One region of the Exiguobacterium sp. s138 genome, then DNA from elsewhere that is predicted to be linked to it. Evidence: a T-box and tRNA genes for the amino acid it is inferred to sense, from the RefSeq annotation. Region 1 holds a T-box; the other regions hold tRNA genes.
The links. The T-box of region 1 lies ahead of argS (arginine--tRNA ligase). A T-box ahead of a tRNA ligase gene usually reads a tRNA of that ligase, here a tRNA-Arg.
Positions count from the first base shown of each region.

Region 2: it has a tRNA-Arg gene. The T-box ahead of argS (arginine--tRNA ligase) is inferred to sense a tRNA for this amino acid. The anticodon was not compared.
Region 3: it has a tRNA-Arg gene. The T-box ahead of argS (arginine--tRNA ligase) is inferred to sense a tRNA for this amino acid. The anticodon was not compared.

Region 1 covers NZ_JACSMW010000004.1:56,355-60,604, forward strand. The annotation lists gene KNP91_RS10410 (hypothetical protein) at 50-655, opposite strand; gene argS (arginine--tRNA ligase) at 686-2,368, opposite strand; T-box leader at 2,425-2,646, opposite strand; gene KNP91_RS10420 (GGDEF domain-containing protein) at 2,772-4,250, shown strand, end outside.
Region 2 covers NZ_JACSMW010000005.1:75,364-79,613, reverse strand. The annotation lists gene KNP91_RS11755 (hypothetical protein) at 85-1,107, opposite strand; gene KNP91_RS11750 (hypothetical protein) at 1,137-1,649, opposite strand; tRNA gene KNP91_RS11745 (tRNA-Arg) at 1,764-1,837, opposite strand; gene KNP91_RS11740 (metallophosphoesterase family protein) at 1,904-2,410, opposite strand; gene KNP91_RS11735 (XTP/dITP diphosphatase) at 2,417-3,013, opposite strand; gene rph (ribonuclease PH) at 3,010-3,762, opposite strand; gene racE (glutamate racemase) at 3,753-4,250, opposite strand, start outside.
Region 3 covers NZ_JACSMW010000003.1:163,049-167,298, forward strand. The annotation lists gene KNP91_RS08125 (glutaredoxin family protein) at 100-363, opposite strand; gene KNP91_RS08130 (RNA polymerase factor sigma-54) at 360-1,502, opposite strand; tRNA gene KNP91_RS08135 (tRNA-Arg) at 1,670-1,745, shown strand; gene clpP (ATP-dependent Clp endopeptidase proteolytic subunit ClpP) at 1,899-2,510, shown strand; gene KNP91_RS08145 (hypothetical protein) at 2,626-2,862, opposite strand; gene whiA (DNA-binding protein WhiA) at 2,944-3,900, opposite strand; gene KNP91_RS08155 (gluconeogenesis factor YvcK family protein) at 3,897-4,250, opposite strand, start outside.

The DNA.
Region 1 (4,250 bases):
CGTTCCTTCACAATTCGTGAAGGAACGGGGGATTTTGAGTTATCCGCTGTTACAGATAACGGACAAGAGAAGCACGAACTAAATCCACTTGTGTGAACTCTGTCTTATCGGCAAACTGGTTGACGACGTGACGGACTTCACCTTGACGACGAACGAAGCTTGTCGGAACCGGTGTTTTCCGGACCAATTGTTCGTATAACGTCGTCAACTGATGATCATCGATGACCGTCGTCATCTGATCAAGGAATAACAGGACATGGAGACGGTTCAAATAGTCCCACGGCTTGTCTTCCGAACGAAATTCATTGCGGGCCAACCATTTCTTCAAACCGATCGCATCAATCTGGTTCAACGTCTCTTTTGTACGGGGTGCTTTCCATAACGCCAGCAACTCACCGAGTTTTTTGCGTGTCTGCTTTTTCGTCATGAAGAACTCAAAGTTGGTTTTCGTATCGAGTGCGTCACCGCTGATTGGAGCAATTTGATCAGCTCCTGGTGCTGTCACGAAATCGAATACGAAATCAACTGATTCGCCCGGAAGCCATGCAGCGACTTTTCCGTGAAAGTCAGCAATAAAAGCGATCGATGCAGCTAAGTCTTCCTGGTTCATTTGTGTAGATGCGTGCTGTAACCGTTCCATTGTCTCTTTGTTCATATGATAACCCCATCTTTAATCTGATTTATTTTACATTTCTTCCGGAGCGCCGACGCCAAGCAGGCGTAATCCTTCCGTCAATACAATCGTAACCGATTTTACGAGTGCGAGGCGAGATTGTTTTTCCGCATCGTCTTCGAGGACACGAACTTGTCCGTAGTATTTATTGAAGCTTTGAGCCAAATCAAGGACATAACGGCTGATGATCGACGGTTCGCGGCGTGTAAACGCCCGGTCGATGACAGCCGAGAACTGGTTCAGCATCGATACGACACCCCATGAATAATCATCCACACTTCCGTTGAACGCTGATCCGTCATAAGCACCTTTACGAAGCAGTGAATTTGCCCGTGCATTCGTATATTGGACGTATGGACCGGTTTCTCCTTCAAATTTCAACATCTGCTCGAGATCAAACTCAATGTTGTTCATGCGTTCATTTTTTAAATCATGGAAAATGACGGCGCCGACACCGACTTCGCGTGCTGTCTGTTCTGCATTGGCAAGGTTCGGATTTTTTTCAGCGATGTTTTGTTTGGCAACGTTAATTGCATCTTGAAGCACTTCTTCAAGCAGAACAATCCGTCCTTTACGTGTCGACATCTTTTTCCCGTCTTTCATGATTAAACCAAACGGAACATGGTGCATGCCGTCAACATTTTCAAATCCGAGTTTCTTCAGGACAGCAAACAGTTGTTTGAAGTGAAGGGCTTGTTCGCCGCCGACAACATAAAACGCCTGTTCGAAGCCGTAAGTCTCAAGACGATACACGGCAGCCGCCAAATCACGTGTCGCATACAGTGTCGCACCGTCTTTTTTCTTGATCAAGGCAGGAGGCATGCCTTCTGCTTCAAGGTCGACGACCATTGCGCCTTCCGACTCGACGAGCAAATCTTTTTCTTCCAATAAGTCGATGACGTGTTGCATTTTATCATTATAGAAGGCTTCTCCGTTTAAGCTGTCAAAGCTGACACCAAGCATTTCATATACACGGCTGAACTCGACGAGTGAGACTTCACGGAACCATGTCCAAAGTGCTGTCGCCTGTTCGTCCCCCTGCTCGAGTTTTTTAAACCAAGCCCGACCTTCGTCTTCTAAGCCTGGGTTTTCTTCCGCTTCTTCGTGGAAACGAACGTACAGTTTCAGCAATTCTTTGATCGGCTCAGAGCGGACATCTTCTTCTTTCCCCCACATATTGTAGGCAACCATCAATTTACCGAACTGAGTTCCCCAGTCTCCTAAATGGTTGATGCCGACGACCTCATATCCTTTTTTCCGTGAAATCTGGTTCAATGCATTTCCGATGACCGTCGAACGCAAATGTCCCATCGAGAATGGTTTTGCGATGTTCGGAGATGAGAAATCCGTGACGATCGTTTTTCCGTTCGGTTCGCTTGATCCGTATGCCTGTTGTTCTTCTAAGACACGTTTAATGATTTCACGCGAAACCACTTCCCGGTTCAGAAAGACGTTTACATACGGTCCGGCTGCCTGGACGTTTGAAAACAGCGGGTTATCGATTTTTTCAGCCAGTTCCGTCGCAATCATCATTGGAGCTTTGCGGAAGGCTTTTGCGAGTTGGAAACATGGGAAAGCCAGGTCTCCGTGATCCTCGTGCTTCGGCTGTTCGATCAGTTGTTCAATCTCTTCTTGTGACAGGGCGTCACCGATCACATCGTGTAATACTTGGGCATACTGTTGCTTGTAACTCATTTTATTTCCTCCAAACAATTATTTTTTCCAATAAAAAACGCCCTTTGCGCAACACGCAAAGAGACGGAAAGACCGCGGTACCACTCTTCTTGGTGTCGACGGTACGACACCCACTTTAACGGGGATAACGGGGTTCCCCCGGCTAGGCCTGATCACATGGATTCGGATAGCATCTCGGAAGTGCGTTTCACGATGGTCTAATCTGTTCAGGCTTCCACCATTCCCTGATTCGCTGGTCGATTACATCCTATCGTTACTTTCTTCGTCATCGATTGTCTGATATCTTTCACATTATACGCAATTCACCCCATTCTCTCAACCTTATTTTTTTGTAAATCCCTTATCATAATTTCCACAAAACGGGTATAAGTAGGGAAGGACTGTTAAAGGAGGGGGACGCACCATGGTCTACTATCAAAAAGTGGCACGAAACAGTTGGCTCGTCTTGTGTCTCGTCGCCAGCCTGCTTACCTTCACTTTACTTACACATCCGACACTCATTGACTTCCCACTCTCACTCGGCAATGCCGCCTACCTTCTTGCACTCATCATCCTGTTTCAGTTCGACAACATCCGGCGGGGAGGCATTTATTATACGTTTCAGGAAGGAATCATCTTATTCATCTTCCTTAACTACGGATTAGGGCCGTCCATCCTTCTCAGTCAGATTGGTATCATCATTTTTCAATATTTTTCTCACAAAAAAGAAATTCGCCGTCAACGCTTTTTATACTTGTATCCAATCAACGTTCTGTTTGATTTGGTTTATCTCGCCTGTCCATCCCTTGTCTATTTAGCACTCGGTGGACCGATTGGGACCGGTTTTACTTACTCGAAAGCGCTCCTTCCGCTTCTCGGATATTTAACGACCGTGATGCTCGTTTCCTATCTCCAGTGCCGGTTCGTCAACCGGATCCTCTACTTAAAATATGATTGGGTCCGCCTTGTCCGCCTGCAGACGCTGGTCTACGGTATCAGCATCTTATGTGCCCTGCTCGGAATCTGGTTTTACGATGAGAATCCGCTCATCGCCGCATCTGTCTCGACACTGATTTTATTTTTATTCAAACGTTTGCTCCAACAACGCGTGGAGACGATTGAAGCGAATGAGAAAGCCAAACGGTTTGATGACGCAAAAGAACACCTGCTGATTTCCCGGTTTGAACAAGAAACGATTGATTCCTTATTATGCGACTTGCCACACCTGATTGATTTCTCAGAAGGATGGATATCGATTCAGCAACAGCGTAAGCAAACGATCTACAACATACGAACGAAGACAATCATTGACGTGTTGCCTCTATTCCATTCCCTGTCGGCCGAACAGTTACACACCCCAATCATCCACGGTCTCCGATGCGATTGGGGCTCGGATATTCAAATCGATTTACCCGTTGACCGTCATTCGATGATTGCCATTCCGTCGATTACGAACGAAGATGTCGATGTATCGATCGTTCTGTTCCATCAAATTGCCGATGCCTATGATGCGACAAGTGCAGACGAGCTTTCGCGTTTGTTACGCATTTTTTGCCGGGTGGTGCACCGTTCACGGGAAACGTATCAACTGTACGCCGAAAGCCGGACGGATGCCTTGACGGAACTCGCCAACAGCCGTGCTTTTTACGAGGAAGGGGCCCAACAGTTTGCTTCCGACCGTTATCCGTTGTCGATTGTTTTATTTGATATCGACCACTTTAAGTATGTCAACGATACATACGGGCATAAGGTCGGTGACCTCGTCCTGCGTGAACTCGGTCGCAGAATCCGGTCCATCCAGCAGAAAAAGCACAATGTCTTCGCAGCACGGTACGGCGGGGAGGAATTTGTCCTGTTACTTCATCAGTCTCCACAGAATCAGGCCATCGATGTCGCAGAAGAG
Region 2 (4,250 bases), on a different contig from region 1:
TTAGCGTACGTGTGTGTACAACAAGTCACATTATAGCACAATCGTTCCGAGGATTACCACTGTTGAACGAGCCATTCCCTTGAATTAAAGAAGCAAGGCCTGCTCGTACTGTTTTCCTTCCGGTAACAGGAAATGGACAGCCTGATAAATCTTTTGCGCTTGTCCGCTCAAGTCAGGTGGCGGAGTTTCCGAGGCAAAGTCGGATTCCGCCAATTCTTCGACCGCATCCACCCATTCCTGCCATCTGTCTCCCTGTTCCAGCACTTCGGTCGGAAAGACGATTTGATACCAGTTCATGAACAACAGCGCCTTAAATGGATCCATGCGCTTCAGCCTGAAGGTTTCGTTATTGAAAGACTGCAGTTCAAGCGCCTGTCTCGTCACATGTCTCTCGAGTTGCTCCGGACTTTCAAATTCATGATCCACCCGGATCGATGGAATCCGGATCCGGACGGGGAAAAGTGCACGATCCGCCGGAAGTTGCGGAAGCAATGTCTGGATGACGAGAGCACTCTGTTTGTTAACATCTTCTCCCGTGAAATAATCCTCGATGAGATAACGGACGAATGAAGGATCTGCCTGTAAATCGAATTGCCCGATCAAACGAAACTGTTCGTCCATCGTCCCGAGCCGGTAACGATCGACCCGATCCCCTGGTACTAGCCGTAAATGGGATTGTTCCCGTACCTTCACATATGAGGAATCATCCGTCTGCCCGATGTTACCTTTCTTACGTGAAAGCGACTGGGTCATTTCGTCTAATTTCAAGGCGAGACCGTAAGGAAGATAGGGAGAGGCTGTCCGCAGGGCCAGATCAAAGGAATACCTCTCTCCCTTCTCGTACATGAAGAGTGCGATCAGTTGCTCGACACCGTCCACTTCAAGGAAAGGGTTCACCACTTGCAGATAGGCTTCCACCTCTTGATCGTTTGTCAAAAAAGCTTCCTGAATTGTATAGAGCACATAAAGAATATCCTCTTCTGTTTCTAAACTTTTCAGTCGTTCCAGCTCAGTTGCCAATTCGTCCTGACTCAATCTTGCGAGCCGCTTCCGCTCATCTGACAACGGTTGTTCCATCCAACGTGATTGCGACTGCTTCACGGTCATCCCACCTTCTTCATATCTGTCTTACTTCCTTACTTCGTGAACGGATCCAGTAAAGACGTCCAGTTCGTAATCGCTTCCTGTAACTGTCCTGCCTGTTCGATTCCCATTTTATTCAATGTGTCCAGGGAAACATCGGTTTCCAGCAACCGTGTGATATCTTCCGATTGATTCACGTACTGCTCCAATTTTTCACTCAAGTTCTTCAGTTCCGCCGGCGGAGTGTCTAAATTAGCAAGCCGTTCGTCAATTTTGTTTAATTCTTCGTTCAACTGTTGAACTGTTCCGTCAGTCTGGAGTTTTTCAATTTGCTGATCAAGAGCCTGTTCCGGATTTGCGGCATCCCGCGCTTCAGTCGCTGCTTGATCGAGTTTCGTCGACAATTCAGATGTCACCTTGGACGTGTCCTGGGCAATATCTTGCAACTGACCTGCATAATCAACGCTGTTTTTTACGTCCGTCACTTGCTGTTTCGCCTGATCGACTGTATCTGTAACCTCGCTGCATCCGGCTAAAGCCACGGTCAGTACGAGGATTCCACTCATTTTCTTTAACACCTTCATCATCCCTTTCAAGTTCATAATACCTTAAGTATACTCGAAAAAACGGATAAAAAAAAGAGACCTCCCTCATAAGGGAAGTCTCTATTTTAATTATAGTGTCCCAAGAGGGATTCGAACCCCCGACCGACGCCTTAGAAGGGCGTTGCTCTATCCAGCTGAGCTATTGAGACGTGTCAACACGAATAAACTATACTAAAACAATTCTTTCGTGTCAATCACATTTGGTAAAACTCTTTTTAAAGTGTACCGTCGAGGTACAAAGCATTGATTTTTTCACCTGTCAGATCATAAAAATCGACTGTGAATTGATCATTTTCAACCGTCAACAACGCATACGTCTTTTCCGGGCGATGGCGCGGCATCCGGATCGAGCCCGGATTGATGAACAGTTTCCCGTCCCGTTGCTCGGCTTTTGCAACATGCGAATGACCGTACAGAACGATTGCTGCCGCTTTTTGATCGGCATGGTGCACCAGCTGGTCGAGGCTGTACTTGACGTCTTGCCGGTGTCCATGGACACATAAGACACGAAACGATCCAAGTTCCTCGATGACTTCATCCGGGAAGTCATTCCCGTAATCACAGTTCCCTTTGACAACACGATAGGGATATAACGATTCAGTCGTTCCTGTCAGTTGGGAGTCCCCGCAATGAAAGGCGAAATCTGCTTCTTGGTGGCGGTTGAATATCGTCAATAGTTCCTGATCGAGACCATGGCTGTCACTTACGATTAACGCTTTCATCTAAAATCACTCTCCCAAAAAAGTAGTTAATGCCGCTTCAAGTTTTTTCAAAGCCTGCCCACGATGACTGATGGCTGCCTTTTCACTTTTTGTCAATTCAGCTGCCGTCTGATTCAACGATGGAATCAGGAATAACGGATCGTAACCGAAACCGTTTGTCCCTTTCTGCTCAAATCCGATTTGACCTTCCATTGTTCCCCGAACGGTCAATGTTTCCCCGGACGGTTTTGCCAGTGACAAGGCACAGACAAAACGGGCTGTCCGTCGATCAGCCGGTGTGTCCGCTAATTTTTCCAACAACAATGCGTTATTGGCAGCATCTGATTTATCCTCTCCGGCAAACCGGGCAGAGTAGACGCCCGGTGCGCCGTCCAGTGCATCGACTTCAAGTCCGGAGTCGTCCGACAAGACGGCGTGGCCAAAATAAGCTGCCGCTTCTTTCGATTTCAGTTCCGCATTTTCTTCAAAGGTTGATCCAGTCTCTTCCGTTTCCGGTGCCGTGTCGTAATCGAGTAACGATTCGACATCGTATCCGAGTCGTCCAAGCATCGCTTGAAACTCACCGACTTTACCAGCATTTCTTGTCGCTACGATGATTTTCATTTGTGCTCCACCTCTTCTCCGACATACCACCACGAAGCCCCTAACGATTGTTCAGCCGCGTGAAGGAGTTCTTCAATACCCTTTTCCCCAAGTTCAAGCATATCGAGCATCTCTTTGCGAGAAAAGGTTGCTTCTTCCCCTGTCGCTTGCAGTTCGACGATTTTTCCGGATGAGGTCATGACAAGATTTAAATCGACATCGGCTGCTGCGTCTTCTTCATAACAAAGATCAAGCAATAACTCCGTCCCGACTTTCCCGACCGATACTGCTGCAATTCCTTCTTTGATGGGGGTATCCGTCAGCTTACCGCTTTGAATCAATCCGTCGACTGCCAAGACAAGTGCCAGGAAACCGCCTGTAATAGCCGCTGTACGCGTCCCGCCATCTGCTTGCAGCACATCACAATCAATCCAAACCGTCCGTTCACCCAATTTTTCGAGATTGACGACGGACCGTAACGCCCGGCTGATCAATCGTTGAATTTCCATCGTTCGTCCCGTCTGCTTTCCCCGGACGGCTTCCCGTCCCGTCCGTTGTGCTGTCGCCCGCGGCAACATCGCATATTCGGCATTGATCCATCCGTGACGTTTCCCCCGTAAAAACGGCGGCACTTTTTCTTCCACCGTCGCGGTGCATAAGACACGTGTATCCCCGACCGATATCAGTACCGATCCTTCTGCATGCTTATTGACATCGGTCTCGAGCTGAATTTTCCGCATGTCCGATTGTGCCCGTTGATCTAAACGCATTTTTCTTCCTCCGTTCCTAACACTAACCGTTTCGCTTGGACCGGATGATGTAACCAGTCACTGGCGATTCGTTCAAAAGAGCGTGTATCGCCGGTCGCATGATAGACATGTTCCGGAATACGATCAAGATCTGCCGTGATGCCGTTATAATCAAGCAAGGCACTGACTTCAAGCGCCGTCTCGTCTCCTGAAGAAATCAGCTGGACGTTTGGTCCGATGACTCGTCCAATGACTTCTGCCAGTAACGGATAATGTGTACATCCTAAAATCAATGTATCCATATCATAGGAAAGCAACGGCTTTAACGTGTTGGCGACGACACGTTCAACATATGGTCCACTTGTCTGAGACGATTCAACGAGCGGAACAAACGGTGGACAGGCAAGCGACTCAACGACGACCTGCCCTTCGACGTGACGCAAGGCTTTCTCATACGAATTGCTTTCAATCGTCATTTTCGTACCAATGACGCCGATCCGTTTCGAGCG
Region 3 (4,250 bases), on a different contig from region 1:
CTCAAGTTGCTGGACACTTTACGTCCCGCGTGTCATATCTTGTCCCACTTGGTACATCCTCATCATAACAGCCCTCGTACAAGGATTCAAGCCTCGCCTTTAACTTTTTTCAAGTAAGCGGTTTCTTATCGCCTCTGTCTCGAATTTGCCATAACTCCAAATTTCGGACTGATGCATGACGACAGGAATTTCATATAAAAACCGGAGACTGAGCGCAGCATCTTCTTCAATGTTCACTTCTTCGAATGTCCAATCCGGAAATTCATCGAGCACGAAATCAAGTAAGAAGGCGGCTTCCTCACATAGCGTACATCCGGGACGTGAATACAGTGTTAAGGTCGTGTGTTCTTTTGATGGCATCATTCATTCGCCTCTCGTCGTTTCGTCATGTCGGACCGGGTCAAGTTCATACTCGCTCGATACTTCGCGACTGTCCGTCTTGCGACCCGGATGCCTTCCAGGTCGAGACGGTTGACGATCTGTTGATCCGACAGCGGCGAGGTCGCTTCCTCAATCAATTGTGCGATTCGGGCTTTGATTAAAAAGCTCGATGTGCCGCTTTGCGTCTTCGAGACGAAAAAATTTTCAAGCTCGAGCGTTCCATGGATCGTCCGAATCGTTTTGTGGACGATTGCCCGACCAACCGTCGACGGATGGTATCCCGTTTGTTTGGCTACCTCTTTTTTCGTCAACGGCTCCAAATGAAGCTCTCCTTTGAACCAGCGCATTTGCCGTTCCACGATGACATCGAGGATTGCACGCAACGTGTTACGCCGTCGTTCATAAGCGCTGAGAAACGGTTTTGCTTCCGCGAGATCCGTCCAGGACGTATCAATCGGCAAGGAAGACCACTGGATTTGCACCTGATCGTCCGACCAACTGATATCGGCTTCCGGTATCGTCATGGTGGTGGATACTGGTAAGACCGGTGTCTTCGGCAACCGTTCCATCTTTTGCTTCATCTGTCGCCGCTCTGTTTCATCATCCAGTACGGCTTTTAACGGCTGTCCGTCCGACAGTGCAGTAAGCAAATCCATCAAACGGTCATCTTCGAGCTCGATGGCATGCAACAAGCGACACTCCGCTTCCGAGCGTGCCGCAATTCCGGTTGGTTCACATTGCTGGAGCAGTTGCCGTGCCTGTTTGATGATCGTCTCCTCACTGTCGAGCAAGGTCGCCAGTCGTGCGTCTGTCGTTCTGAGTAATCCATCCGCGTCTAAGTACATGATGAGTTGTTCCGCCATATATCTTATTTCCTGTCTGACCGATTCTAAACGTATTTGCTGAAGAAGTTCCGCTTCAAACGAATCAATCCGGTCTGCAACCTGCTCTAAATCCGGCGGAATCATTTTTCTTCCATTATGTTCGCTGCGTCCGGCACGACGGATGATCCGGTACAGCCGCTCCTCGAGTTCCGCCTGCGTTTCTTCCAAAACCGTCAATTGATACAACTGGGCTGCCGACATCACAAGACGTTGCGCTTGTTCCTGTCTCTGTTCCATCCGCTCACCTCCCGTTTCCTCGTTTAATGTAATTCCACTTTCATTATATAGGAAGGATACGTCTTCCATCGTCTCTTACGTTTTGACAAAAAATCAATAAACTCGCAAATCTAGTATTGCTTTTCTGAAAAAATGTCGGTATACTATTAATTGTTCAGTACAAACATGCACCCGTAGCTCAGGGGATAGAGCACTGGTTTCCGGTACCAGGTGTCGGGAGTTCAAATCTCTCCGGGTGTACCATACTTGAATCTTCAGGCAATGCCGTTTACGGTATTGCCTTTTTTCTATACTGATATGTTTAGTAGCCACTGTTTCAGGAAAAATATATAAAACCAACAGCGTATCTTTTGACCAATATTGACCAAAGGATTATGATAAGGACAAGTCGAATATGTGCTACATACCAACCATAAGGAGGCAAAGACTATGTTAATTCCAACAGTCATCGAACAAACCAACCGCGGGGAACGTGCTTACGATATCTATTCACGTTTGCTCAAAGACCGGATCATCCTTCTCGGGAGCGCGATTGACGACAACGTCGCCAACTCAGTCGTTGCCCAGTTACTTTTCCTAGCAGCAGAAGATCCAGATAAAGAAATCTCGCTTTACATCAACAGCCCGGGTGGCTCAATCACAGCAGGTATGGCGATTTACGATACAATGAACTTCATCAAACCACAAGTTTCAACGATTTGTATCGGAATGGCTGCTTCAATGGGTGCATTCTTGCTCCAAGCCGGCGCTAAAGGAAAACGTTTTGCTCTTCCTAACGCTGAAATCATGATTCACCAACCACTCGGTGGTACACAAGGTCAAGCATCGGACATCAAAATCCATGCGGAACGCATCATCAAAATGCGTGAGCACCTCAACAAAATCATGGCTGAAAACACAGGACAACCACTTGAAGTCATCGAGCGTGATACAGAGCGCGATAACTTCATGTCTGCTCAAGCAGCAGCTGACTACGGTTTAATCGACCGCGTCATGGAACGTGCTTAATCTTCACCTGACCGTCTTCGCAATTTGCGAGGACGGTTTTTTTGTGTGTACAAAAAAAGACCACTGTCCTTTGCGTCACTCTTCTCAGAACAGACGCGGACAGAAGTCCTATTTTTTAGTCGATCAAATCTGTGATATCAGACACGATATCGTGGTTTTCGCGAATCAATGTGTAGATTCCGTTCGCATGTGGTGAAAGTTCTTCTTCCGCCTGCAATTGCTTCAGGAACAACGATGTCGCAAAGGCGACGAGCGTACTTTTTGGTACACCGATCGTTTTCGCTTTTTTCGTAAGCACTTCATCAAACTTCGCATCAACTGTCAGCGAAATACGTTTTTTCTCATTAGCCATTTCAAAAACTCCTTAATTCGAACATTTAGTTGCATCGACTATATATTATAGTAGACTATGGTTCATCTCGCAAGTTACTCCCTAAAGAGCCCCGGTCATCGACTCCCCGTTTCGGATTTTATCCGCGATTTGATCAATCTTGCGCAATCGATGATTGATCCCGGATTTCGAGATGGAACCGCTCTCGACCATCTCACCGAGCTCCTGTAATGTCACGTCTTGATGTGTGACCCGCAAGATGGCGATTTCTTTTAATTTATCCGGCAAAACGTCGAGTCCGACCGTCCGTTCCAGAAACTTGATGTTCTCGACCTGGCGCAGTGCCGCCCCAACCGTCTTGTTGAGGTTTGCCGTCTCACAGTTGACGAGCCGGTTGACTGAATTCCGCATATCTTTTAAAATCCGGACATCCTCAAACCGTAACATCGAATACGTCGCTCCGACGAGCTTCAGAAAATCAGAAATCTTCTCACTTTCCTTGATGTAGAGAATATGTCCTTTTTTCCGTTCGATGGCTTTTGCATTCAAATCAAACTGATTTGTCAGGCTGCGCAAGGCGGCATTATGTTCTTCGTACAGACTGAAGATTTCCAGATGGTACGAAGACGTCGCCGGATTGTTTAACGATCCGCCGGCTAAAAAGGCGCCGCGCAGGTACGCCCGGGCACGGCGTTCATCCTTGAGAATCGAATCGCTGATTGAACGGATCATCGTAAATCCTTCCCCTAAAATCCCGAGGTCCTGTAAAATCTTATCCGCTTGTTGTTTAACGCGGACGATGTAGACATTATTTTTCTTCAAGCGCATTTTTTTCCGGACCAGTAAATCCAGATGGACGGCATACGCCCGTTTGAGCAAGGAATAAATACGGCGGGCAATCGATGCGTTTTCCGTCGAGATATCCAGTGTCAGACCACGTCCGAGTCCGAATGAGATGGCTCCGTTCATCCGGGCCAAAGCGGCGAGTTCCGCCTTCATTTCGTGATCGGTGATGGCGATTTGCGTTAATTCTTTTTTGACTTCTGATGCAAAACTCACGTCAATTCCTCCTTCCCTTCGAATTGACGCACACGTCGGATGGATAGGACTTTCCGCATGACCAGGCTTGCCACGGCGTCTGAGTCATGACGGATGAAGTGGTGGTTATAATCCACAATATCGTCCGCGAGTACTTCAATTCCAGCTTCTTCAAAACTCGATTCATCGTAGGTCACGATGTCGGCATGATCTTTTTGATACTTCCGCAGGTAACTGACATCAATCGATTCGTTGTTGACGATGATCGTATCGATGACCCCTTTGCCGAGGAACTTTTCCAGGACATTCAGGTGATCGTTTGCCGTAAAGGCTGTCGTCTCACCCGGCTGCGTCATGACGTTACAAATATA